3 regions of the Parageobacillus sp. NEAU-HV-2 genome follow, and region 2 is predicted to be linked to each of the others. Evidence: riboswitches for the same ligand, from Rfam matches in the RefSeq annotation. Region 2 holds a riboswitch; each other region holds the start of a gene.
What was found. Region 2 has a riboswitch for lysine ahead of AC1WMD_RS01795 (amino acid permease). Riboswitches for the same ligand answer to the same signal wherever they lie in the genome.
Positions count from the first base shown of each region.

Region 1 (6,427 bases), on a different contig from region 2:
GAATTAGGAATCGGTCATGGTCACGGCCCGACGAACCATTGGGCGTACCGGGAAAAAACGGCGCGGTAGGTGAGCAGAATGGCGCGAATAGCAAGCGACACAATGAGGGAACAACTAAAAGTATATTTTATCATGGGAAGCGTAAACTGCACAAAAGCGCCGGCAGAAGTATTGGCAGAGGCGGTTGCGGGCGGCGTTACGCTCTTTCAGTTCCGCGAGAAAGGGAGCGGCGCGCTAGTTGGCGAACAAAAATATGAGCTCGCCAAGCAATTGCAGCACATTTGCCAAGAGCATGGCATTCCGTTTATCGTCAATGACGATGTCGAATTGGCCCTTGCTCTTGACGCCGATGGAGTGCATATCGGGCAGGAAGATGAAGACGCGCGTATCGTCCGCGAAAAAATTGGCGATAAAATTCTCGGAGTGTCCGCACATAGTTTGCAAGAAGCACAAGCGGCGGTTGCGGCTGGCGCCGATTATATCGGCGTCGGTCCCATCTATCCGACGAAATCGAAAGAAGATGCGAAAAAAGCGCAAGGTCCGGAGATCATTCGTTTGCTCCGCGACGAAGGAATCGATATTCCGCTGGTCGCAATTGGGGGTATTACGGCGGACAATGCCGGTGAGGTCATTGCGGCAGGGGCGGATGGTGTTTCCGTGATCAGCGCCATCGCTTCTGCCCCGTCACCGGCGGTGGCCGCGAGACAGCTGGTTCAGGCGGTGCAATCAAGCAAAAAAGGTGCCCAAAAGTAAGGGCACCTTTTTGCTTGCCTAAGAAACTGCTTGTTTTCTTTTCGGCAAACGCAACTCTAAAAGCGGGCGCGTAATTTGTACGATCGGCTTGCTTCCAAGAAGGAGAACAATGAGAACCGACAATCCTAACAGCAGCGGGTAGCCGTGAACGCTCATGATAAAATCCGGAAACTTTGTCTCGTGCAAATATTTTAAAATAAACCCGTGCAAAACATAAACATAAAACGTTCTTGTCCCGAACACGGAAAACGAATAGCGCTGGTTTGGGATCAGAGCGAGAAAACTGATCATCATCAGCGTGCTTGCCCCATAAATCATGAGACGTCCAACAACGCCAACCTTTTCTGGAACGCCAAGCGTATCATACGATTTAGAGCCATACAGCCATTCCTGCGGCAAATCCGGAAAACCGTAATGAATTAGAACGAACATGGTAATGAGCGCAGCAATGGAAAATAAGCGGCTCCGCCGTGTAAATAAGCGCTCAATTTCGCTTTTTTCAAGAAAAAATCCTAGTAAAAAGAACGGGAAAAACGTAAACGTACGCGATAGGCTCAGCCATTTTTCCGCATCGAGCAACCCGGCTCCGACCCCCAAAAGAAGGGCGAGTGACAGCGATATCGATTTTGGTATTTTGGCAAATACCCATAACATCAAGTTCCAGCTGAACAAGCTGATTAAAAACCATAAACCCCAGTGAGGGGTTAATAAATCAAATTCGAGCGAATCTTCTTCATATAAGAAGAAATAATAAATAGAGTAAAGCAGTTGAAAAATAAGATAGGGAACAAGCAGCTTTTTTGTAATTTTTTTAAAATATCCTTGTTGATGGAACTTTTTCGCAAAATAGCCGGAAATAAAGATGAATGCAGGCATATGGAAAAAGAAAATCCAAACGTATAAGCTATGCACCCATAGCACATTGTCGATATATGGGCGGAGAAAGTGGCCGAACACGACGAGGAGCATCAATACGCATTTCGCGTTATCGAAATAATAATCCCGCTCACTCATAGTGCCTTCCTCCTTTCTTACTATACACCAATTCGAATCATACTCCTTCTTTTTTGGGGGGTCAATAGGTTATTATTTCTTGGAAAGGTGTGACAGATGCATGATCGATAAGGAAGAACGGGAAACTACCGACATGACCCAGCTTTTACAAATCATCAACGCAAAAGGGGACGAAGGGGAGCTAGAGCAAATTGTCCATCCTGTATGCAACGACGAATTATTTTGGAAAAGTTTGCGTGCATTAGCAGAGGATAGCGCCAAAACGGAGGAAGAAGGGAGGGGACATTCGTAATGGAAGTGGTGCGTGCAAAACAAATCGCGGAGTCAGGAAAAATCGTGCCAGTCACATTCGAAGGACAGCAAGTAATGATTCAACACGTGGATGAAAAACGGGAAATGGCGCGTATTTATCTCAAGAACAAACCGGAGGAAGAAATGGAAGTACCGGTTCGCCTCTTGCAGGAAGAATAGTCGTACATGTGGATGGCACGCTTCTCGTTTGTATGATATAATAAAAAAAAATGACTCAACATATGGAGTGAATCAAATGAATATCGGATTTGGCGAAATTGCCCTTATCGTTTTCTTCGCGTTGTTAATTTTTGGACCGAAAAAACTGCCGGAGTTGGGACAAGCAGCGGGAAAAACGCTGCGCGAGTTTAAAAACGCGACAAAAGGAATCATCGACGACGAAGAGCACAAAGTACAAAAATAAGGACTTGGCGTTGCATGCCAAGTCCTTATTTTTGTTCTAAATCGCACTCATGCAATGGAATGACTTTTGTTTTTTTCACGAACTTATAGCCAAGCCAGACGATAAGGAAAAGAGGCAACCCGATATAGGAAACAAGCACTCCATACCAATCGATCGTCCCGCCTATAAACGCTGGGTAGTTTTGTCCTAAAACGATAATAGTGCAAAGAACAAAGGCAAAGATCGGACCGAACGGAAACCATTTCGCTTTATACGGTAAATCCTCAAGACTTTTCCCTTGCGCCACATATGCTTTACGGAAGCGGTAATGGCTGATGGCGATGCCAAGCCAAGCGATAAACCCCGACATGCCGGAAGCGTTAAGCAGCCATGTATATACCACTCCATCGCCAAAGAGAGAGGCCAAAAAGGCAAGCGTTCCTAGCGATGAAGTAACAATTAGGGCATTTACTGGAACCCCGCGTCGGTCGAGTTTTGCTAAAAATTTCGGCGCCTTTCCTTCGCGGGCCAAGTCCCAAAGCATGCGAGTCGATGCGTACATGCCGGAGTTGCCCGCCGATAATACGGCAGTTAAAATGACTGCGTTCATGACAGAGGCGGCAAAGGCAATTCCTGCTCTGTCGAACACAAGCGTAAACGGGCTCACCGATACATCACTGTTGGCAAGCTTATCATCTGTATAAGGGATTAACAAACCGATGGCCAAAATCGCCAGCACATAAAACAGCAAAATGCGCCAAAATACCTGGCGAATAGCACGGGGAATGCTTTCTTTCGGATTTTCCGTTTCGCCAGCAGCGACGCCTAACAATTCTGTTCCCTGGAAGGAAAATCCCGCCGCCATAAAGATTCCTAGCATTGCCATAAAACCGCCGTGAAACGGTGCATCTTCGATGGTAAAGTTTTTAAAGCCAATAGCTTCGCCGCCCATGATGCCAAAGATCATGAGGAAGCTGACAATTAAAAAGATGATTACCGTTACCACTTTAATGATGGAAAACCAATATTCCGCTTCGCCAAACCCTTTGACGGATAAATAATTTAATAAAAACATAATCGCCAAACAAATCGCGCTCCATAAAAGCGATGGGCTGTTTGGAAACCAAAATTTCATAATCATCGTCACTGCGGAAAGTTCCGCCGCAATCGTAATCGCCCAGTTATACCAATAATTCCAGCCTAACGCAAACCCTAGCGCCGGATCAACGAATTTCGTCGCATACGTGCTGAAGGATCCGGAAACGGGCATATAGGCAGCCATTTCGGCTAGGCTTGTCATTAAAAAATACACCATAACGCCGATCGCGATATAGGCCGCAAGCGCTCCACCCGGCCCCGCGGTATGCACCGCTCCGCCGCTGGCTAAAAAGAGCCCTGTACCGATCGTGCCGCCAAGGGAGATCATTGTTAAATGGCGTGTTTTTAATTTTCGTTTTAGCCCGCTTTCCGAATGCGAAACAGCTAACGAGTCAGCTGTTGGTTTTGTCAGTGTTTCCATAGTTGAACCACTCCTTTTTGTTATTATAACTTTTACAAAACTAGGATCCTAATAAATAAAAAAGCCGTCGAAGGAGATTCGACGGCAGTATGACTTAGTGACTGCATCCATCAAACTCTCCCACGAAGATAGCGCTCCATACGTGCACCATTCGTGCACGTATGACAGTGTTGCCCCTATTCGGCGACAACCCCAGCCTAAACATCCAGAGAAATGTTCAGGCTTCGGCAGCTTTTCCTTTCCGGTAAAGTCTTTGACGTGCTCTGCGTCTCGTTTACCGTACTCATAAAAGCTGCGACCTCTACTTCGATGGTCGAATGAGCGGCCTTATTCTATTATGCTAATATATTAATACATTATTTCAATAATAGCAACAAAAAAGAGACAAGTATTGATAGATGCTGCCATATAATAGCGTATCGAAGTTTTTCTAGCGCGCCGGTTTGGTGGTAAGCGAGCCGAAAAACGATAGGGTGATCTCCGATGTTAAAAAAAATAATGACCACTATTATTGGCAGTATTTTTCTGGCTATCGGCATCAATGTATTTTTAGTTCCCCATCATTTACTCGATGGGGGCATTATTGGAATTGGCTTAATCGTGAAATATGTTTGGCATGTAAAAGTGGGACTGGCCATCATTTTATTAAGCATTCCCCTTTATATTATAGCTTGGTTTTACTATCGCCCCTTTTTTTATAACAGCCTGCACGGTTTATTGTTTTCTTCCTTGATGATTGATATGTTTTCTGTACTCCGCGGCGTTATTATGCTCGATCCGATTCCTAGCTCTATCATTGGCGGTGTTTTGGTCGGCTTAGGAATTGGTATGATGTTGCGGGAAGAGACGAGTACGGGAGGAACGGATTTATTAGCGCAGTTTATCGCGAGAATGACCAATTGGAATGTGGGAATTATTATTTTTCTGATCGATGCGCTGATTATTACGATTGGCAGCTTTGTCATTGATTCGACTTCCTTTCTTTATTCGCTCATTGTCGTCACCGTAGTAGGGGCGGTGACCACGATGCTCACACAGACGAAGGGATGGAGAAATTACGTGATGTAACAATCCCCATCCATCTGGCTAGCTCGAGCGTCTAGCTAATTCCAGCGCGCGATAAACGTTAATCAAGCCATATCCGTAATACGGATCTTTGCCGCTGTCGCCAAGATCGGTAGCGGTGTCGATAATAATTTGCTTCACCTCATCGTTCGACAAGCGCGGATTTAAAGAACGGATGAGACCGGCTAATGCCGTAACGTGGGGAGCGGCCATCGATGTTCCAGACAGCGCCGCGTATCGATGTTGCGTAAACGTGCTGGCAATATTAGTTCCTGGTGCAACTACATCCAAATAATTACCGTAATTGGAATAAGGGGCAAAGGAAAGATCCTGATTTACCGCGCCGACGCTGATCACTTCCGGATAGGCGGCGGGAAAGCTTGGCTGAGAAGTGCTGTCGTTTCCTAAAGCGGCAACAAGCACAACATCGCGGTCATAGGCATAACGAATCGCTTCTTCCAATACGGCAGAAGGCTGATAGTTGCCGAGGCTTAAATTGATCACTTTTGCCCCATGATCGACTGCCCAGCGGATTCCTTTTGCTACGTCAAAACTGGTGCCATATCCATCTGCGTTTAATGCTTTAATGGGCATAATCGGATTGAACCACGTGATGCCGGCAACGCCTTCATGGTTGTTCGGCTGCGATGCAATAATGCCTGCCACGTGTGTGCCGTGGCCGTTTTCATCTTCCGGAACGTTATTCTCGGTAAAAACGTTATAACCCGTTTGCAGGCGACGGACAAGATCTGGATGATCCAAATCTACCCCGCTGTCGATAACGGCAATGGTAACGCCTTTTTTTCCGCGCGACAGCGTCCAGCCTGCTTCGGTGTCAATTGCCGGCAAATTCCATTGATAACGTGAATATAATAAATCATTTGGAACTTCGTTTTGCAAATAAATATAGTTTGGTTCACTATAGGAAACAGTTGGGATTGATTCAAAATAATGATGTAATTCATGATATGTTTTGCTGTTAGAGCGAAAGATAAAAAAGTGATCAAACTGGTTGATCAATTTTCCGTCGATTGCCCGTTCTATTCGTTGGATCTCTTGTGCGGCAGGAAGCTTTCGAAACCGAACCGTAATTTCATGGTTAAAATAATGGCTTTTGTCACGGCCGTTATGATCGATTTTTATAATTTTCGGATGACGGTTTAACTGATTTTTGATTTTTTCCCCCATTGCTAAACTGTCCAATGTTACGACAGTCGGATGGGAACGAGGAGTGGTTGCCTCATAAGGGGCCGGTTTCGGTTTTAGCTGATTCGTTTCTTCATGATGGACTGTCGGACGATATGTCGACACGATTGCTGCAATCATAATAAAAAGAATGACAACTCCAGCGGCGATGGCGAAAAGAGTCTGTTTATTCATCG
Region 1 is NZ_JBXUJJ010000003.1:247,358-253,784, reverse strand. It holds gene thiD (bifunctional hydroxymethylpyrimidine kinase/phosphomethylpyrimidine kinase) at 1-69, shown strand, start outside; gene thiE (thiamine phosphate synthase) at 79-753, shown strand; gene AC1WMD_RS07575 (acyltransferase family protein) at 772-1,767, opposite strand; gene AC1WMD_RS07570 (hypothetical protein) at 1,868-2,059, shown strand; gene AC1WMD_RS07565 (H-type small acid-soluble spore protein) at 2,059-2,238, shown strand; gene tatAY (sec-independent protein translocase protein TatAY) at 2,315-2,482, shown strand; gene AC1WMD_RS07555 (amino acid permease) at 2,508-3,980, opposite strand; lysine riboswitch at 4,102-4,292, opposite strand; gene AC1WMD_RS07550 (YitT family protein) at 4,464-5,048, shown strand; gene AC1WMD_RS07545 (S8 family peptidase) at 5,067-6,425, opposite strand.
Region 1: it holds a riboswitch for lysine, as region 2 does, so the genes downstream of both, AC1WMD_RS07555 (amino acid permease) here and AC1WMD_RS01795 (amino acid permease) in region 2, are expected to answer to the same signal.

Region 2 (6,427 bases):
AATAGCACAAACATGGGAGCCACAATCATTAACGCAAGCGTTCGTTTATCACGGAAAAACTGGCGAATGATGCGTACCACAATGGCCCAAACTCTCATTGCCGTGCACCTCCAAAATATAAAAATGCTTGTTCAATAGTTTGTGAGCCCGTCTCTTTCTTTAACTCTGCCGGACTTCCGACGGCAATAAGACGGCCATCGCGAATCATGGCGAGGCGCTGGCATTTCTCGGCTTCATCCATGACATGGGTTGTCACCACAATGGTGGTACCATTTTGACGAATTCGCTCCAACTCATCCCAAATCGCTTGGCGAAGCAATGGGTCAATTCCGACCGTAGGTTCGTCTAAGATTAATACTTCCGGCTCATGTAACAAGGAAACAGCGAGTGACAATCGCCGCTTCATCCCACCCGAATACTGGTTGACGGTCTTTTTTACATGGTCCGTTAAATCGACAAGCTCCATCACTTCGTGAATGCGCTGCTTTTGCTTTTTCCCTTTTAATCCGTAAATGGAAGCAAAAAACTGCAAGTTTTCTAATGCCGTTAATTCGCCATATAACGCATCAGACTGTGCCATAAAACCGATTCGCTTCATCACGTGAAGATTCGGCATCTTCGTATTTAACACATGAATGGTTCCATGAGTAGCTTCGTCAATGCCGGCAATCATTTTGACAATCGTCGTTTTTCCCGCCCCAGAAGGTCCAAGCAATCCAAAAATTTCTCCTTTGTATACGTCAAGGGATACATTTTCGATAACCGTCTTTTTCCCAAAGCGTTTGGATACATGTTCCATACGAATACAAAGCCTCTCTGACATGAACTTTCCCCCTTCTACAGTGAGTGATTACTCACTTATATTTTACACGATATCGATTATATTTTAAAGTGAGTAATCACTCATTAAATAATTTTTTTAAAGCTGCCATTCGCCTAGGCAGCTACTTATTCATGCGAAATATTCGATGCTTTTCCATCCATAGCACCATTCCACCAGCTTTTTCCCACCAATATCGACAACCTCTTCGGCAATTTTCTCGCCCCCTAGCTGTTCGTAAAAACGGCGCGACGGATTGTCGGCAAGCACCCACACAATCATAGAACGAATCCCATCACGTCGAAAATCATCCACTAGCGCTTTGACAAGCTTCGTTCCGTATCCTTTCCCTTGTGCTTCTTTTAATAAATAGATGGCGTATATTTCCCCTTCATACTCCGCTTCTTTCCCTTGTGTAGCGCGGTTCTTGCCCCCGGAAATAAATCCGCATACGTTTCCGTCTTCTTCAACGACAAAAATCGAATGTTTCGATTGATTTAATCCACGTTGCCAAAGCTGTTCTTTTTCGCTTACGCTTAATTGCGCCAAATACTCCGCAGGCACAATCCCTTCATATGTCGTTTTCCAGCTTTCGACATGCACGATGGCGATGGCGTGCGCATCATCGGTCGTTGCTTTGCGAACATTCATGCCCCTTCCCCCAATTCGTACTATATTTGCTCCGTTCACTACATATTTGTATCGTTTAACAATTTCTCAATATCCTGCTTAAGTACTGGAATTTTATTGATTACCACATCCCAGACGATACGATAATTGACAGAAAAATAGCCGTGGATCATCATATCACGCATACCTGCTATCTTTCTCCACTCAATCTGTGAATTCTTCTGCCTTATTTCTTGTGGAATGTTTTTCGCCGCTTCACCAATCACCAATATGTTTTTAATAACCGCATCACATACAAGTTCATTATCTAAAAAAGATTCATAATCCATATTTTTCGTATACTTTTGGATTTTATCGATCGCCATAAGAATATCTTCCAAAAAAACCTTAGGCTCCCTCGGCATATTGAACATCCTCCAATATATATGGTTTTAACGCAGGTTTAATGTCATCCAGTATCACTAGGTCGACCGGTTTATGAAAATGATCTTCTAAGAAAATTTTTAAATCCATATAATGGTCAAATGTGATGGCGGAAGGCTCAAACTCCACCAAAATGTCTATATCGCTGTCAGCTGTTTGTTCATTTCTGCTATAAGATCCAAAAACGCCGATACGTTTGACTCCGTAGTTTTCTTTTAATAATCGAAAATTTTGTGATAAAAAACGAAGGATTTCTTCTTTTGACAACATAGTTTTCCCGGCTACTAAAATCTATAAAAATCGACTCATCGCGATGGAACCAGCAAAACAGCTTGCCGCTCAGGAAACACCTGAGTTCCATCAGGAAGAGAATCCTAATGTCTCACCTGCTGTGAAAGACACCCCGTGGCTCGCTGTTAGCGGCGGCACCTGTCGTGCACCATTCCTTCCATCGGTCAGTACACAACAACGATTTTAGTAACCAGGTCTACACCTCCCATTATATTTTTCTCTATATTTTTCCTAAAAGATAAGGAAGAAATCTCGCTTGATTTCTTCCCCCCTAACTATTATTTCCATCTATAAGCTCTGATCGTCAACACTATTCAACCATCCCTCGATCTCGCCAACTACCGATTGGACGCAGCCGTCTTCAAACGGCGAAATAAGGTTAGCGACGCGGACTAATTCGGTAAACGGCTTGCTTCCGCCTTGACGGCATAATGTCAAATAATCGTTCCACGCCTCTTTATAGTTTTCACGCGAACGTTTCCAAAATTGGAAGGCGCAAATTTGCGCAAGCGTATAGTCAATATAATAGAATGCAGTGGTATAAATATGGCTTTGCCGCTGCCAAAAGCCACCGCGTTCTAAATAATCGTTGCCGTCATAGTCTTTTGTCGGCATATATTTCCGTTCGATTGCCCGCCATGCTTGTTTTCGTTCCGCCGGCGTCGCGTTCGGATTTTCGTATACGAAATGCTGGAATTCGTCCACCGCTACGCCATACGGCAAAAATAAGAGCGCGTCGCTTAAATGATAAAATTGATATTTTTCCGCATCTTCCTTGAAGAATAACTTCATCCACGGCCATGTGAAAAACTCCATGCTCATCGAATGAATTTCGCATGCCTCCAAGGTTGGCCAGTTGTATTCCGGAATTTCGTAATGGCGGCTTTCGTACACTTGAAACGCGTGCCCCGCTTCATGGGTAAGTACATCGATGTCTCCGGATGTGCCGGTAAAGTTCGAAAAAATAAACGGCGCTTTGTAATTTTCAATATAGGTGCAATAGCCGCCGCTCGCTTTTCCTTTTTTCGCAATAAGGTCCATTAGTTCATGCTCGATCATATATCGGAAAAACTCGCCCGTTTCCGGCGACAGTTCTTCGTACATTTTCTTCCCGTTTTCGATAATCCAGTTTGCGTCCCCTTTTGGCATTGGGTTGCCAGTTGGGAACACAAAAGCTTCATCATAATATTTCAGCTTCTCGACGCCGATGCGCTCCCGCTGCCGCTCGCGGAGCTTCACGGCAATCGGAACGATATGCTTTTCGACTTGCTTGCGGAATTTCGCAACCATCTCGGCGTTATAATCCGTTCGGCCTAAACGGGCATAGCCAAGTTCCACAAAGTTTTTAAATCCGAGCTTTTGCGCGATGGCGGTGCGCACTTTCACAAGCTGATCGTAAATTTCATCGAACTTTTCCTCATGCTCTTGGAAAAAGGCAAAACGCGCCTCACTTGCCCGCTTGCGCATATCACGGTCTGGCGATTCGACAAACGGCTGGAGCTGCGCTAACGTCCGTTCTTCCCCTTCAAAGAAAATTTTCGCCGAAGCGACCAATTTCGTATATTCGCTCGTCAGCTTATTTTCCAGCTGCAGATCTTCCACAATGTCCGGAGAATACGTTTTTAATTCCGTCTCGGCGAGCGCAAATAACTGTTTTCCCCATTTTTCCTCGAGCTGCGAACGGAATGGAGACGAAACAAGCGCCCGGTAATAATCGTTCACAAGGCCTTTAACAATTGGCTCGACCTCATCGAAAAAGTCTTGTTCCTGCTTATAAAATTCATCGTTCGTATCAATTGTATGACGAATATAACAAATTTGCGCCATCGTACTGAAATCGTTGCGAAGCTGATTGATTTCCTTCATCGCCTCGTTCTGTTCTTCCGCATTGCTTGCCTTTTGAAACGATTGCAGCGCCTGTTGAAATGAGGCTTTCAGCTTCTCGATGTTCGGCCGTTCATAGCGAAACTCAGAAAATTTCAATGCAATCCCTTCCCTTTCTCTCGTTTTCCTTATCTTAGATTGTATTCCATTCATACACGGAAAATCCTTTTTTTCTAATCAAAAAGCTCGTTGACGAACTTTGTCGAAATTTGTATAATAATTACGTCCATTGAATATTTTTTCTTTCTCATCAATGTCGCTGTGATAGAGGCCGCAATGAACAATAGTAAGCGAAAGGAGATGCAGAGGGTCGATGAATTTCGCTGAAAGGGTTCAGTTTGCGGTGTTCTCTGGCGCCGCAGGCTGGGGCTGCATCCGAAACAGGCGCAGCACTGCCGCCGTTAAAAACGGCGGAGCGCTATCGTTTGGCAGTTGGAAACGGATGTTTTACACCCGTTGAAAACGCAAGGGTGTATTTTTTTTGAGATAAAGAAAGGAGCATCATCGTCATGCAACAACCAAAGCTAGGATTATGGCTATTAACGGCGCTTGTCGTTGGCAATATGGTCGGTTCAGGTATTTTCATGCTGCCGCGCTCGCTCGCGGAAGCGGCAAGTCCGCTTGGCGTTATTTTCGCGTGGCTATTAACAGGCGCAGGCGTCTTAATGACGGCGCTTGTCTTCGGTAACTTAGCGATCCGTAAGCCGGAATTAAACGGCGGACCGCAAATTTATGCAAAAGAATTGTTTCCAAAAGGATCGAACATCTCGATTCTATCCGGCTTTATGTCCTCATGGGGATATTGGATCGGCAACTTTGCCGGCAACGTGGCGATTATTACGACATTCGCCAGCTATTTATCGACGTTTTTCCCAATTTTAACAAGCAAGCAAACGTTATTTACGATCGGTTCGCTTGACGTAAAACTAGGAAACTTGCTCACCTTTATCGTTTGCACGACGCTGCTTTGGGGCATGCATTTCATCATTTTGCGCGGCATTGAAGGTGCAGGAAAGCTGAACTTTCTCGCTACGGCAGCAAAAGTGCTTGGATTTTTCCTATTTATCGTCATTGCATTATTTGCGTTTGAAAAAAGCAACATCGGCTCGCTCGTTGTCCCGCGTTATGATGAAACCGGTCATTCCATCGGCTTGTTAGGACAAATTAATAATGCAGCGGTGTCGACATTGTGGGCGTTTATCGGCGTCGAATCGGCGATTGTTTTCGCATCTCGTGCGCGCAAGCAAGCGGACGTCAAACGCGCGACAATCCTTGGTTTGTTGATTGCCCTTGCGATTTATATCGGCATTAGTATCCTTGTCATGGGGGTATTGCCGCAAAAGGAACTCATTCAGTCGGAAAAACCGCTTGTTGACGCGATTGTTACGATTTTAGGCCCAAGCGGCGGCTACGTTCTTGCGGGACTCGGTTTAATCAGCTTGCTCGGCTCAACGCTTGGCTGGGTGCTGTTAAGCGCCGAAGTGCCGTACCAGGCGGCAAAGCAAGGTCTGTTTATTCCAGCGTTTTTAAAGGAAAATAAAAAGAAAGTGCCAAGCTTTTCTTTAGTTCTTTCGAATGGATTGGCGCAAATCTTTATTTTTTCGACGATTTCCAACTCGATGTCAGCGGCGTTTGACTTTGTCATCTACATCGCGACATTGGCGTATCTTGTCCCGTATTTTATCGCCTCTGTCTTCCAATTAAAGCTGACGCTGACCGGCGAAACGTACAAGGGGGCAGTACGGGGCCGCATGATCGATGGAATCGTTGCCGCTCTGGCAACTATTTATTCGGTCTGGGTTATCATCGCCGGCACCGCCGATATCAAAACGTTTATGCTTGGGGTCATCCTGCTTTTAAGCGGCATCTTCTTCTATCCGCAAGTAAAAAAAGCAGCGCAGCAAACAGAAGAAAAACAAAGAATGTCGGCATAACGAAAACGAACGTCCGGGCTTTCGGACGTTCGTTTTTTATACTTTTCTTTTTTCATTTCCGTTAATCAATAACGCTTCTGAATCTTTGAGCCTCGTTACACGACATCGGAATTGTGTTTCAAACGTTTGCAGCCGCTCTTCGATGGAGGAATCACCCGGAAACACATCTTCTCTGCCGTAATGCGGAAAGATTATTTCGTCCGTTAGGTGTAGTCCCGACAAATCTTCGAGCGAAACCGTATTTAGCTGCGGCCTGAACCTCTGCACGACTAAAGTCGGCAGGTTCTTGTGTACCAAAGAGCTTCGTCTATACCTTCGTATAGACACTCCCTCTTGTTCCACAAGACTTTCATGGGCAAACACCTCACTGGTGCTTAGCGCCCTGTGCGCCCGGTTCAAGACGCTTTTCATCATTTAAATTCCCATACTGCTTAATAATTTATTA
Region 2 is NZ_JBXUJJ010000001.1:318,476-324,902, reverse strand. It holds gene AC1WMD_RS01825 (ABC transporter permease) at 1-98, opposite strand, end outside; gene AC1WMD_RS01820 (ABC transporter ATP-binding protein) at 95-823, opposite strand; gene AC1WMD_RS01815 (GNAT family N-acetyltransferase) at 953-1,471, opposite strand; gene AC1WMD_RS01810 (HepT-like ribonuclease domain-containing protein) at 1,510-1,854, opposite strand; gene AC1WMD_RS01805 (nucleotidyltransferase family protein) at 1,838-2,143, opposite strand; gene AC1WMD_RS01800 (M3 family oligoendopeptidase) at 2,453-4,147, opposite strand; lysine riboswitch at 4,306-4,477, shown strand; gene AC1WMD_RS01795 (amino acid permease) at 4,558-5,982, shown strand; gene AC1WMD_RS01790 (RNA-guided endonuclease TnpB family protein) at 6,397-6,427, opposite strand, start outside.

Region 3 (6,427 bases), on a different contig from region 2:
GTCTTTTTCTTTGCCGCGATTACCCACGGAAACATCGGTGCGGCGATGCACGGATGGGGAGCGGCGACAGGAATTGCGATTGCGGCGATCGTCAGCTACCTTTTCTTCAAAGGAACGATGCGCGTCCCGCTAAAGACGTTCTTTAAAGTTACCGGAGCGTTCATCGTATTGATTGCGGCGGGGCTGCTTGTGCAAGGCATTTCCATGCTCCAAGATTTAAATATCATCGGCAGCGTGATGCCGCATGTATATGATTTAACATGGTTGCTTCCGGAACACCCGATTGATTATGAACATTATCTTCGTGATCACGGCGTCGCGCCTGTCTTTTCCGGAGAGGTGGGCGTGTTTTTAAAAGCACTCTTTGGCTATTCGTCCATGCCATCGCTGGAAGAAGTCATCGCCTATATTGGATATTTTGTCGTGATTTATTTATTAGTTACAAACCGTAATACAAATAAGAAAAATGTCGAGCAAACAAAAACCATCGTTCAAGCGCTTGAACCAAAAACGAAAAAGGTGATGTAAAAAGTGCAAGACATGATTGTCTTGTGCTTTTTCTTATTTTATAAATGGTTAAGGTGAGAAAGATAATGAAACATTTTCTAGGAAATAAACGATTTTTGTCATATTTTAGTTTCATTATGTTAGCAAGTTTGTTCTTGCTGGAAATATACTATGCGAGTCCTTATGCGGCGACATGGGATCAAGTCGATTTTGCCTTGGCGTTAGACCGTTATGATTTATTGGCCATGCAGCCGCATTTTCCGGGCTATCCGTATTTAGTGTTAGGCGGCATGTTTATTCATGTGTTTGTTGGCAATCCGGCAAAAGCGCTATCTGTCTTTAATGCCATTGCATTGTTTTCGGCAACGATTCCGATCGTTCTTCTGTTAAAAAAGCATTTCCCGACTTCCATGTCATTGTTCATTAGCGCGCTCCTCCAATCGGCAAGCTATATCATGGTGATTGCCGGCCAGCCGATGTCGGACGGCGCGGCACTGGCGGTGCTGTGGTGGTATTTTTGGTCCATCGAATTGGCAAGAAAGCGCGATGCATGGTGGATACAGCTGCTTCCGCTTGCCTTGTTCAGCCTGTTAATGGGAATCCGTTTGTCGTATGCTCCATTTGCGGTGGCGGTTTTGTTTTTATGGTACGAAGATTGGAAAAAACATCGCAACGTCCGCCGAATCATTTGCTTTTTGACAGCGGCTGTCTTTTTCCAATTTATTTGGATCACAGCGGTCGCGGTGGCGGAAGGAAGTTTTCAATCCTTTTTCAAACTGGCTCTCTCATTTACGAGCGGCCATTTCGAGAAATGGGGAGGAACAGCGGCAAGCGGCGGGCAGCCGTTATGGGAGCGAGTGATTTATTTTTTCTTTTATAATATTTTATGGACAGGGATAGCAAGTCAAAACGTGATCCTGCTTTTTTTGTATATGGTTGTATGGACAGTGATATGGCGATCAAGAAAGTCTCCGTTTCCGCGCTGGTTTCTTGTTTCTGGATTTGTTTATTTTCTTTGGGCGTTATTTGCGCAAAATATTGAGAAACCGCGGCACATTCTCCCGCTTGTTCATCTTGTTTTGTTGTACGGCTGGATTTGCTTTGTCCGCAATCATATGTCTATGTACCGATGGAGCCTAGCGATGGTGGTGTTAGCCGTGCAATTCGTAACGGGGACATGGCATATGCGCGAGCAAGCATTACAGTTGCCGGCAACCTATCAGTTAGCGTATGATTTACAAAACAGTAAAGAGAAATTCGTTCTGTACACATGGGAAGAAACGCGTGTGCTACAATACCTAGATGTGGACTTTCCCCATAAGGATGTTTTGCACTTTTCATTTTTTTTACAAGACAAAGAGAACTATCAACATGCTAAAATTTATATGACTGACCATGTTGTGAAAGGATTTCGGGCGCAAGGAGTTTCCCTTGCCGGCCATTTGCGGAGAGTGAAAACATATCGTTCCAGCACGCTGGCAGATCCAGTATACGGAAACATTACGCTGTATGAATGGATGAATTAATTTGATGGAGTGATTATGATGCATGATCACTTAAAAGAAAAATTAGCCGTGCTTCCGGAGCAGCCGGGATGTTATTTGATGAAGGATAAAAACGGCACAGTGATATACGTCGGAAAGGCAAAAGTGCTGAAAAACCGCGTGCGCTCGTATTTTACCGGCACGCACGACGGAAAAACGCTGCGGCTTGTCAACGAAATTGCCGATTTCGAATATATTGTCACTTCTTCGAACATTGAAGCGCTCATTTTGGAAATGAACTTAATTAAAAAGTACGATCCGAAATATAATGTGATGCTTAAGGGCGACAATAGTTATCCGTTTATTAAGATTACCGCGGAGAAGCATCCTCGCTTAATCATTACGCGAAAAGTGAAAAAAGACGGCGGAAAATATTTCGGACCGTATCCGCATGTACAGGCGGCAAACGAAACGAAGAAACTGTTAGACCGCATTTATCCGCTGCGTAAATGCTCGACCATGCCGAACCGCGTTTGTTTATATTACCATATGGGACAATGTCTTGCGCCGTGCGTGTATCCGGTGTCCGAACAGCAAAATAAAGAAATCGTTGAACAAATCGTTCGCTTTTTAAACGGTGGGTATAAAGAAGTAAAAGAAGAGCTTGCGAAAAAGATGATAAAAGCGGCTGAAGCGCTCGAATTTGAACGGGCGAAAGAATACCGTGATCAAATCGCCCATATTGAGGCAACGATGGAAAAGCAGAAGATGACCATGAACGATTTTGTTGATCGTGATGTGTTCGGTTATGCCTATGACAAAGGTTGGATGTGCGTACAAGTATTTTTCATTCGTCAGGGAAAACTGATTGAGCGTGATGCATCGATGTTTCCGATGTATCAAGACCCAGATGAGGAATTGCTGACGTTTTTAGGACAGTTTTATTCAAAAGCGAACCACTTTAAACCGAAAGAAGTCATTTTGCCTGCTGACATTGACGGCGAGCTTGCTGAACAGCTTCTAGAAGTAACGGTCGTTCAGCCGAAAAGAGGTAAGAAAAAAGAACTGGTTGATTTGGCCAGCAAAAATGCGGCAATTGCTTTGAAAGAAAAATTTTATTTAATTGAGCGGGACGAAGAACGAACGATCAAAGCGGTAGAAAACTTAGGAAAAATATTAGGGATTCCGACGCCGCATCGCATTGAGGCGTTTGACAATTCCAATATTCATGGAGCTGATCCTGTTTCGGCGATGGTTGTCTTTATCGATGGAAAGCCGGAGAAAAAAGAGTATCGAAAATATAAAGTCAAAACGGTAGAAGGACCGGATGACTATGAATCGATGCGCGAGGTGGTAAGAAGACGTTATACTCGCGTGCTAAAAGAAGGTCTCCCTCTTCCCGATTTGATTATTATTGACGGTGGAAAAGGGCATTTAGCTGCGGTAAGGGATGTGCTTGAAAACGAATTAGGACTTGATATTCCGCTCGCTGGGCTTGCAAAAGACGACAAGCATCGCACATCCGAGTTAATCATGGGAGATCCGCCGCAAGTCGTTCCATTAGAGCGAAACAGTCAAGAGTTTTATTTATTGCAGCGCATCCAAGACGAGGTGCATCGGTTTGCGGTTACATTTCACCGGCAAACGCGTGGAAAAACGATGTTTCATTCTGTGTTAGATGACATTCCTGGCGTTGGGGAAAAACGAAAAAAAGCGTTATTAAAGCATTTCGGGTCCATTAAAAACATGAAAGAAGCAACGGTCGAAGAATTGCAAAAAGCGAACATTCCGCGCCCTGTTGCCGAAAAAATTTATAAGAAATTGCGGGAGTAGTATTGTCAATAGCATAAAAATTTGATATCATTGCCCTAAATTTCATATTTATACACTTCCAAACGCCGAAGTGAAGATAGAGGTGCGAACTTCAAGAGTACACATTCGGAGGAAAATGAGTTCCGAAGACGGATGTGGAAAGGGGAGCGTCGCCGAAGTGGAAAAAGTCTCATTGCTTTTTCCGCTGGTCCTGCGTTTAAGAAATGTAGGACTGTCAAGATGTGATTCATCTTGGAGAGCTATCTCACTGTGCGGGGCGAATTCGTTTTTTCGTTTCGTGATGCACAGCAATGAGATTTCTCTCATTGCTGTTTTTTTATTTTATAAATTAGGCAAAAGGGTGAGACGAAATGGGAATTATCGTACAAAAATTTGGCGGAACGTCTGTTGGTTCCATCGAAAGAATTCAACATGTGGCGAATCGGGTGATTGAGGAAGCCCAAAAGGGAAATGACGTTGTCGTTGTTGTTTCGGCAATGGGAAAAACGACCGATGAGCTTGTCAACTTAGCGAAACAAATCTCCAATCATCCTAGCAAGCGGGAAATGGATATGCTTCTTTCGACGGGGGAACAAGTGAGCATTGCGCTTCTTGCAATGTCGCTTCATGAAAAAGGATATAAAGCTGTTTCGTTGACAGGATGGCAAGCGGGAATTACGACGGAAGAAATGCACGGCAATGCCCGCATTATGAACATAGATACAACGAGAATCCGCCGCTACCTTGACGAAGGGGCGATTGTGATCGTTGCTGGGTTTCAAGGAGTGACGGAAACAGGGGAGATCACCACGCTCGGCCGCGGCGGTTCTGATACGACGGCGGTGGCGCTGGCTGCGGCGTTAAAAGCAGAGAAGTGCGATATTTATACGGACGTAACCGGCGTGTTTACGACCGACCCGCGTTATGTAAAAACAGCAAGAAAAATAAAAGAGATTTCCTATGATGAAATGCTTGAGTTAGCCAATTTAGGGGCAGGAGTATTGCATCCGCGCGCCGTTGAATTTGCGAAAAACTATGAAGTGCCGCTGGAAGTGCGTTCGAGCATGGAAAACGAAAGAGGAACGATGGTAAAGGAGGAAGTTTCGATGGAGCAGCATTTAATCGTACGGGGAATTGCATTTGAAGATCAAGTAACGAGAGTGACAGTGGATGGAATCGAAAATAGTTTACATGCATTGCCGACCATTTTTACGGCGCTTGCCAATCGTGGCATCAATGTAGATATTATTATTCAAAATGCGACGAATTCCGAAACAGCGTCTGTTTCTTTTTCGATTCGCACGGAAGATTTGCCGGAAACGCTTCAAGTGCTGCAAGCGCTGGAAGGCGCCGACGTTCACTATGAAAGCGGCTTGGCGAAAGTATCGATCGTTGGCTCTGGCATGATTTCAAACCCGGGGGTGGCGGCGCGCGTGTTTGAAGTATTGGCGGATCAAGGAATTGAAATCAAAATGGTTAGTACATCAGAAATTAAAATTTCCACGGTCATTGACGAAAAATATATGGTTTCGGCCGTCGAGGAGCTTCACGAAGCATTCGGGCTTGCCGAAGAAGCGGCAGCGGTGCGCTCGTAAAAATGACAGAAGCCTGCGCTCGCAGGCTTCTTACCATTATTCTATCTCTTGTTTGCGGTCCCATTTAATGATAATGAGTACTTTATTTGGCCGCTTTTTCTGTTGTTCAAATGCTTCGGTGACGAGGCGCTTTTGTTGCTCGATTTGTTGGGCGAGAAATCCTGCTTCGAGCTGGAAGGTACAATGTTCATGAAGGGCAAGCCGCGCATCAATAATAGCGCCGGACAGCTCCACATGAAGTTCGTCTTTGCGTTCTTCAACAATGGACAGTGTCCCCCAGCCAGCTTTTTCAAAAAAAGTAATGATATCGGACACCGTTTCGAGCGGGAAGCGGCGCGCTAAACTTTTTCCGGCCCAGTATAAAATGCTGGCGGTTTCTTTTCCCAACAATTCCGGAAGGAGAATTTGCCGAATGAGTTCCGTACCGAATGCAGAAATAGCAATGTTTTCTAATGTTTTATATTGTTCTTCTAGTGTTGGCAGTTTCACATGATTCCCCTCTTTCTATCCATTCCTCATTATAGCGAAATGGAGGGGAACGTGCATTATCTTTTTTTCGCTGCCGTTTTCACATGTAAATGTTTGAACATTTTGTGACTTTGTTTTCTTGACGCTTGTACAATGTGGGAGTACAATGAATGTGACACAATGATTCATGGAAATGGAAGCCGTTACATTCCACTCATTGTGGATGGGGAGCACATGATTTTTCACTGTTTATTCATTAAAGGGGGTTTACATATGGCAGGAAATCGCGAATTTTATTACCGTCGGCTCCATTCGCTGTTAGGAGTCATTCCAGTAGGAGTCTTTTTAGTACAACATTTAGTCGTAAACCATTTTGCGACGAGAGGACCAGAGGCGTTTAACCGGGCGGCTTCTTTTATGGACAATTTACCGTTCCGCTATTTGCTAGAAATATTCGTTATTTTCCTTCCACTGCTGTTCCATGCCATTTACGGCCTTTATATCGCTTTTACAGCGAAATTTAATGTCGGAAATTACGGATATTTCCGTAACTGGATGTTT
Region 3 is NZ_JBXUJJ010000002.1:198,491-204,917, forward strand. It holds gene AC1WMD_RS04490 (FTR1 family iron permease) at 1-528, shown strand, start outside; gene AC1WMD_RS04495 (nucleoporin-interacting protein) at 594-2,033, shown strand; gene uvrC (excinuclease ABC subunit UvrC) at 2,052-3,824, shown strand; lysine riboswitch at 3,894-4,074, shown strand; gene AC1WMD_RS04505 (aspartate kinase) at 4,175-5,398, shown strand; gene AC1WMD_RS04510 (YslB family protein) at 5,435-5,887, opposite strand; gene AC1WMD_RS04515 (succinate dehydrogenase cytochrome b558 subunit) at 6,140-6,427, shown strand, end outside.
Region 3: it holds a riboswitch for lysine, as region 2 does, so the genes downstream of both, AC1WMD_RS04505 (aspartate kinase) here and AC1WMD_RS01795 (amino acid permease) in region 2, are expected to answer to the same signal.